2 regions of the Bombilactobacillus sp. ESL1094 genome follow, and region 1 is predicted to be linked to the other one. Evidence: predicted binding sites of a transcription regulator. Region 1 holds the regulator's gene; the other holds the start of a gene.
The links. The regulator NrdR, encoded in region 1, represses ribonucleotide reductase genes. The targets are predictions, from matches to a motif close to ACACNATATATNGTGT.
Positions count from the first base shown of each region.

Region 2: the regulator NrdR is predicted to act here: its motif matches at 1,667-1,682, upstream of nrdH (glutaredoxin-like protein NrdH).

Region 1 is NZ_JBYLUM010000001.1:1,500,702-1,504,126, reverse strand. It holds gene dnaI (primosomal protein DnaI) at 1-404, opposite strand, end outside; gene AC3B5S_RS07125 (DnaD domain protein) at 414-1,709, opposite strand; gene nrdR (transcriptional regulator NrdR) at 1,690-2,193, opposite strand; gene coaE (dephospho-CoA kinase) at 2,197-2,820, opposite strand; gene mutM (DNA-formamidopyrimidine glycosylase) at 2,793-3,425, opposite strand, start outside.
Region 2 is NZ_JBYLUM010000001.1:719,084-722,508, forward strand. It holds gene AC3B5S_RS03700 (AAA family ATPase) at 1-196, opposite strand, end outside; gene AC3B5S_RS03705 (DUF2187 domain-containing protein) at 524-748, shown strand; gene AC3B5S_RS03710 (LVIS_2131 family protein) at 806-1,426, opposite strand; gene nrdH (glutaredoxin-like protein NrdH) at 1,845-2,078, shown strand; gene nrdI (class Ib ribonucleoside-diphosphate reductase assembly flavoprotein NrdI) at 2,078-2,455, shown strand; gene nrdE (class 1b ribonucleoside-diphosphate reductase subunit alpha) at 2,436-3,425, shown strand, end outside.

The sequences.
Region 1 (3,425 bases):
GCCGTTTGCCGCCCACTAGCACCCGTGCCAAAGTCAGTTAAATCCGCTTGCCGGATATCACTTGCCATATCAATGGTCATAAAGTTTCGTTCAAAGCGTTGCTGCTTTTTTTGTGCTACCAATTGCGCATCAGGAGCATAGGTAACTTGAATCATTTGATTCTTAAAAATCAGCCGCGGCTGATAACCCGCAGCAAATTCTTGCATATGGCTTTTAGCTTGCACAAATTCATAAATAGCATCCAAGCCTTGTTGTAAAATCGGCTGGGTGATTTGGTCTTTGTGTGCCGTTAAAAAGTGTTGCACATCCTCATCGCTTAACGCATTTCTTAATAAATCTTGATAATGATTTTGCCATTGGTGGCCTTTAATGATTTTGGCTAATGATTGCGATAACTTTTCCATTATCTAACCTCACTCAGAATGATCTTGTAACTGTCGCAATTGCCGTTGCATCTGCGCTAATTGTTCGGAATTAACCTGTTGACTTGGGGTTTTGGACCAATCAGTTCCGGACTCTTTTTTATTTGTGGTTGAACGTTTTTTCTTGGTTTGCTTTTGCGGAAAGTCCTGTAAATATTTAATTGCCTGTGGTGCGGTCTTAATTCCGTGCTGCACCCAATCATTAGCAATTTTTTCTACAAAACCTTGCGTTAAAGTAGGCGAATTATCCAAAACATAATTTACCAAAATGTTCACTACTTCTGCTGGTAAAACCATGCGTGCCTGTAATTTCCGCAAAATACTAGTTTCAGAACTACCCACAAAACCATTTTTTTGGTGCTTTTTATTAGCTAAAAACTCTGCCGGCGCTTGGTTCTGCGCGGCCTTGATTAATTTTTTTTGACTAGTGGATAAATTAGTCACCGGTGGCCTTTTAGCTGCGCTAGGCAAAGCTGCAGTCTTCAAATTAACCCGTTGTTCATATTGCTTTTGAATCAAGGACTTTAAACGACGCAAGTCAATTTGATCAGTTTGCACATTTAGCGTTTGCCCAATTGCCTGCGCTAATTCAACTTCGGATAAGCCATAGAAAGTATGCAAATTAAATAACTCTGACTGATTTTGATCAATTTGCTGGGGCGCAACGTGGTATGAACGCACAGTAATCTTTAAGAAATCCCAATCAAAAGTCGCTAATTCCGTCGGTCGATAATTGGGCTGATTAACAGTAGAAAGTTGAGCATCAGACTCAACTTTGGCATCTACTACTTTGTGAGACAGGTGAAATACTTCCAAAAAACTTTTCGTAATTTCTTTGGCTTGGTCTAAATTGCGGAGTTGAGGATGATACTTTTTAAATAACTGTTGAAAATCGGGTTGACCAATTTTTTCTTGTAAATAAGTGGTTAAAATACTATCTTGAAAAAAATTAGCACCTGCTAGTGGCCTTTGCAATTGATAGATTAAATAATCACCCCAACTATCTTTACTTTGAAAAGTCTGCAGTAAAGCGACGGCTTCTAATTTAATCCGCGCTTGATAAAAATGCTGGCTATCAAGATCCAATAAATTTAAAAGTTGAGAATGCGCTTTGCGCTGGGAAACTAAGGGGACTTGATGCTGCCACAATAACTGATACAAGCTCAAAGCATCACTCCCAATAATGGGTTGATATAAGTCAATTAAAACCTGATAATCCAATTGTGTGAGCGTACTACTACCAATTACCCAATAGCCCCACAGTGGATCAATCATCGCTTGCGTCATCGTCAGTTGTCTCGCTTTCTGCCTGATTTTTTTGAGCTAACATCATTTCTTGTACTTCCTGCATCAAACCGTTAATATCCTTAAACTGACGATAAACGCTGGCAAAGCGGATATAAGCAATATCATCGACACCGGCTAATTCTTGCATCACAAATTCACCAATTTGGCGCGAATTGATTTCACTTTCACCCGTTGCTTGGATCTTAGCTTCGACTTTACTAACTAATTGATTCATCGCCTCTAAAGTCACTGGTCTTTTTTCAGCGGCACGCACAATGCCCCGTAAAATTTTTTCACGACTAAATTCTTCACGATTACCATTCTTTTTGATGACCAAAACGGGAGTATGCTCAATCCGCTCAAAAGTTGTAAACCGATATCCACAATTTTCACATTCACGGCGCCGACGAATCACCCGGCCTTCGTCACTCGGGCGACTATCAATAACCCGAGAAGAATTTTTTTGACACTGAGGACAAATCATAATTTACTCCTTAATTACTTGTTGTAAAAACTGGTCAACTTGTTGCTGTAAGTGCTGCCAATCACCAGTATTATCAAGAACAAAATCGGCTAATTGACATTTTTGTTGAAGTGGTAATTGGCTTTTTATTCTACTACATGCTTGTTGAACTGTTAAATGATTTCTTTCTTGTAAACGTTGTAATTGAACTTGCTGGGTTACATAAACCACTAAAACTTGATCCACAATTTGCTCATAATGTTGTTCGAATAAAAGTGGAATTTCAAAAAAAACAGTTTGCGAAGTTGCTTGTGCTTGTTGAATTTGTCGCACCAATTCTTGACGAATTGCTGGTTGCACAATTTGATTTAAGCAATCCAATTGTTTCGCATCGGCAAAGACGATTTGCCCCAAAGCAGAGCGATTCAACTGCCCATCGGCAGTTAAAACCTGAGTTCCAAACTGTTGGACCACTTTTTTAAAAGCTGGCGTTTTGGTATCCAAGATTTGGTGAGCAATGTGGTCAGCATCAATCACTAAAAAGCCCGCTTGATTAAGTAATTGACGGACACTTGTTTTGCCACTCGCGATACCACCGGTAATTCCAATCGCACGCCCCATTAGTTCAACCGTTGACAATGCGGGCAATAATGTGTCCCTCGGCCCGCCACGCGAATTTTTTCAATTACCGTGCCACAACGTTGGCAGGGTTGGCCTTCTTGATCATAGACTTTTAATTGTAATTGAAATTGGCCCTTTTGACCGGTGGCATCAACATAACTGCGAATCGTGGTTCCGCCAGCGGCAATGGCGGTTTGAATTTCATCCGCAATGGCCGGATATAATGCCTGTAATTGTTCGTCAGTTAATTGATTGGCTGGTTGCTCGGGATGAATTTTAGCCATCCATAAAACTTCATCGACATAAATATTACCTAAGCCTGAAACTACTTGCTGATCCAGTAACACAGCTTTAATATTTTTCTTTTTACGCTGTAAACCGCTAACCAATGAATCATAGGTATACTGCGGCGTTAAGGGTTCCGGACCTAGTTTAGCAATTCCTTTAGTGGTTAACTCATCAGTTCGGGGCACAACTTCCATGCGCCCAAATTTGCGAACATCACGATAACCTAAATACTGGCCATTGGCTAGCTCAAAAATAATATGCACATGCTTATCAAAATCACTTTTTTGATCCCGAACTTGATATTTACCTTCCATTCGTAAATGACTAATCATTGTCAAATCATT
Region 2 (3,425 bases), 780 kb from region 1:
CTTGTTCTAGATAATCATTTAAGAGAAAACTCTGGGGCGTCTCAAAATAGTAATCCACCCCATTTTGCTCGTTAACGCGTTGCGGACGCGTCGTATGCGTTACAACACTCGGAATTTGGTATGCTTGCGTCAAATAATGACTGACGGTCGTCTTACCTACACCGCTCGCACCGGTAATAACAATAATCTTTTTCATTAATTTACTCCTTTTAAATTGTTCAATTAAAGAACCCAGGCCAAAAGTAAGCCTTACTTTTATCGTTCCAACTTCCAATTAACGACCGGATAATCCTTCTTTGGCAACTATCTGTGGTAAGATAGTACTTAAGAATTCTACCGACCAGGAATTCTGGTAGCTCTAACTTTTTAAGCTACTGTTGCTTGATAGTGCTCAACCTTTGGCGTACAATCTTTCCAAGAATTTTACCAAAATGGGAAAAACACCAAGCTTGGCGCACTATCAATGGTCTTCGCTTAAACTCAAAACCAACTCCACGTTTAATTAGTCCAGGAGGAACTACACATGAAAATTGCCAATATTAAAGTCGGCGACAAATTACAAGGTTCAGTCGAAGAAGATTTAGAAAAGCCCTTCGTTGGCACGGTTGAAAAGATCTATACCAATGCCGTTTTATTAGACATTGAAGACTTTGATCCACAAGATAGTGATAACGTCGTTGAACTGAACCATAAAATTGTGATTAATGCTCAAAATTTGAAAAAGCTGCCCAAAAAAGCAGCTAAATAAATAACCATAAGAAAAGTTCCTCAATTTGACTCATTCAATAGTCATTGAGGAACTTTTTTAATCCAATGTTTTAACAAAAGTGGTTCCAGGAATACGAATCAATGCATAATCCGTCGCTACATTACCGGCATGAACGCCTAAGCCGTTGCGCCAGTTATTCTTATAATGAGCCACCATCATCATCACATATGCTTGCTGATATTTTTGATCATAGCGTTTCGTATTTGGCCACGGATAGTTCTTCGCGTTTAAACTAGCTGATTGATTACCATCTAAAACTGAGGCATTATTGCCCGGAATACTGTACTTAGCTCCTTGGACCCAATAATTATAATACTTAACCGTTTTTTTATTGTCTGCTGACTTAACTTCTACATAATAACCTTGACCATTCTTGGTCTGCATCACTAGAGGTTTAACCGTATAGCTCAATTGAACGCGCTGTGTATCTTTCACATCAACTTTATCTAAAAAAGTCATATAAAACATAAAGCCCACTAACACAAAAGCGCCAATAAACTCACAAAAATCCCAGCAGACATTGCCTAATGAGTGGTGCTTGCGGTGCACGACAATCATTTTTAAATGACGGCGTCGAATATCAAAGATAATCACCGCTACCAAACAAAAAACAATTAACCACGCGCCAACCCCTAATAAATTCCAGTTTAATTGCATCCTGCTTTCTCCAAACTCCAGATAAATTTAATTAGATTTATTATAGCTCACTTTCACACTGACTGCACTGTCCAAGTCTAGTGAAAACCTTCCGACCTACGTAACTGTCATCAGCGTAATTGAAAAAAACTTAATAAAAAAATTACTTGACTTATGCAGCGAACAAATGTTTTTTATTTTTTTCTTACCCAAAATCCAAGCCTGGCAACCACACTATCATGTGGTTCGATTTCGAATCAAACACAATATATTGTATTTTGACTAGTAGGGTTTTATAATTGGGCTCAGTTATTCCGATCAAAAGTTCCGCAGCAACAACTGGTTAACTAATGCCAGTACAACTCAACTGTGAAACTTTTAATCGAAAATTGATCGGTGCGCACTACCGTGATTTTTTCATCATTAAGGAGGTTTTTTCATGAATCAATCAGTAAAGATTTTTACCAAAGATGGCTGTATGCAATGTAAAATGACCAAACGTTTTTTGAATGATCACCAAATTCAATTTGAAGAACATAACATTAATCAACAACCTCAGGCCTTAACTTACCTCAAACAGCAAGGATTTCAAAGCGTCCCCGTCGTAGTCACGAATAATCAGCCCCCGATCATTGGTTTTCGCCCGAGTGAATTGAAAGCACTGGTGCAATAATGCAAATTGCTTACTATACAATTACTGGTCAAACCCGCCGTTTTATTCAAAAAGTTAAGCTACCTGCTTACGAGATTAATGATGCTAATCCTTATCACGTCATGAACGGTCCGTACTTGTTAGCTGTGCCCGCTTATGATGACAATATGATGGATGCGGTCATTGACTTTTTAGGTTTTCAAAATAATGCCCAACAATTAGTCGGTGTCGTCGGCAGTGGTAATCGCAACTTCAATGAACTCTACATTCATACTGCCAAAGATATCGCTGCTGGCTTAGGTGTCCCCGTTGTTTTCGATTATGAATTTAACGGCACCGCGGCCGATGTTAAAAATTTCAGGAAAGTAGTGGAGCAACTTGAGTCTAAACAACATTGATATCGCTAAAGTTAATTACTTTAAACTAAATAACGAATTAAATATTCCGGTTAACGGACAGATCCCTTTAGATCGTGACCAAGCCGCACTCCAGGCTTTCTGGCAAGAAAATGTTCAACCTAATCTGAAAATGGAACCAGATATATTAAGCCAGTTACAAAAGTTAGTGCAAGCTGATTATTTAGAAGCAGCTTTTTTAAAGCAATACTCGCCAGCTTTTATTAAAGAACTTTACCAATATTTACTGCAACAACATTTTCAGTTTAAATCCTTTATGGCTGCTTACAAATTTTACAATCAGTATGCGTTAAAAACCAACGATGGTGCCTACTATCTAGAAAATTATGAACTCCGGGTGTTAAATAATGCTTTATATTTTGCAGACGGTGATGAGCAACTCGCACACCAATTAGCTGATGAAATGATTCATCAACGTTATCAGCCCGCCACGCCTTCGTTTTTAAATGCGGGTAAAAAGCGCCGCGGCGAGTTTGTTTCGTGCTTTTTAATCCAAATAACTGACGACATGAATTCCATCGGTCGTAACATCAACAGTGCATTACAATTGTCGCGTATTGGCGGCGGTGTGGGTATTACCTTGTCTAATTTGCGAGAAGCTGGCGCCCCCATCAAAGGGGTTGAAGGTGTTTCGAGCGGTGTTTTACCCGTGATGAAATTATTGGAAGATAGTTTTAGTTACAGTAATCAATTAGGGCAGCGTCAAGGAGCAGGAGCTGTTTATCTCAACGTTTTTCATCCCGATATTTTAGACTTTTTATCTGCTAAAAAAGAAAATGCGGACGAAAAAATCCGTGTCAAAACCCTCTCCTTAGGCATTATTGTCCCTGATAAATTTTATGAATTAGTGCGCCAAGACGCGCCAATGTATTTATTCAGTCCTTACAGTGTGGAACGTGAATACCACCAGCCCTTTTCTTACGTTGACATTACTCAAGAGTATGACAAGTTA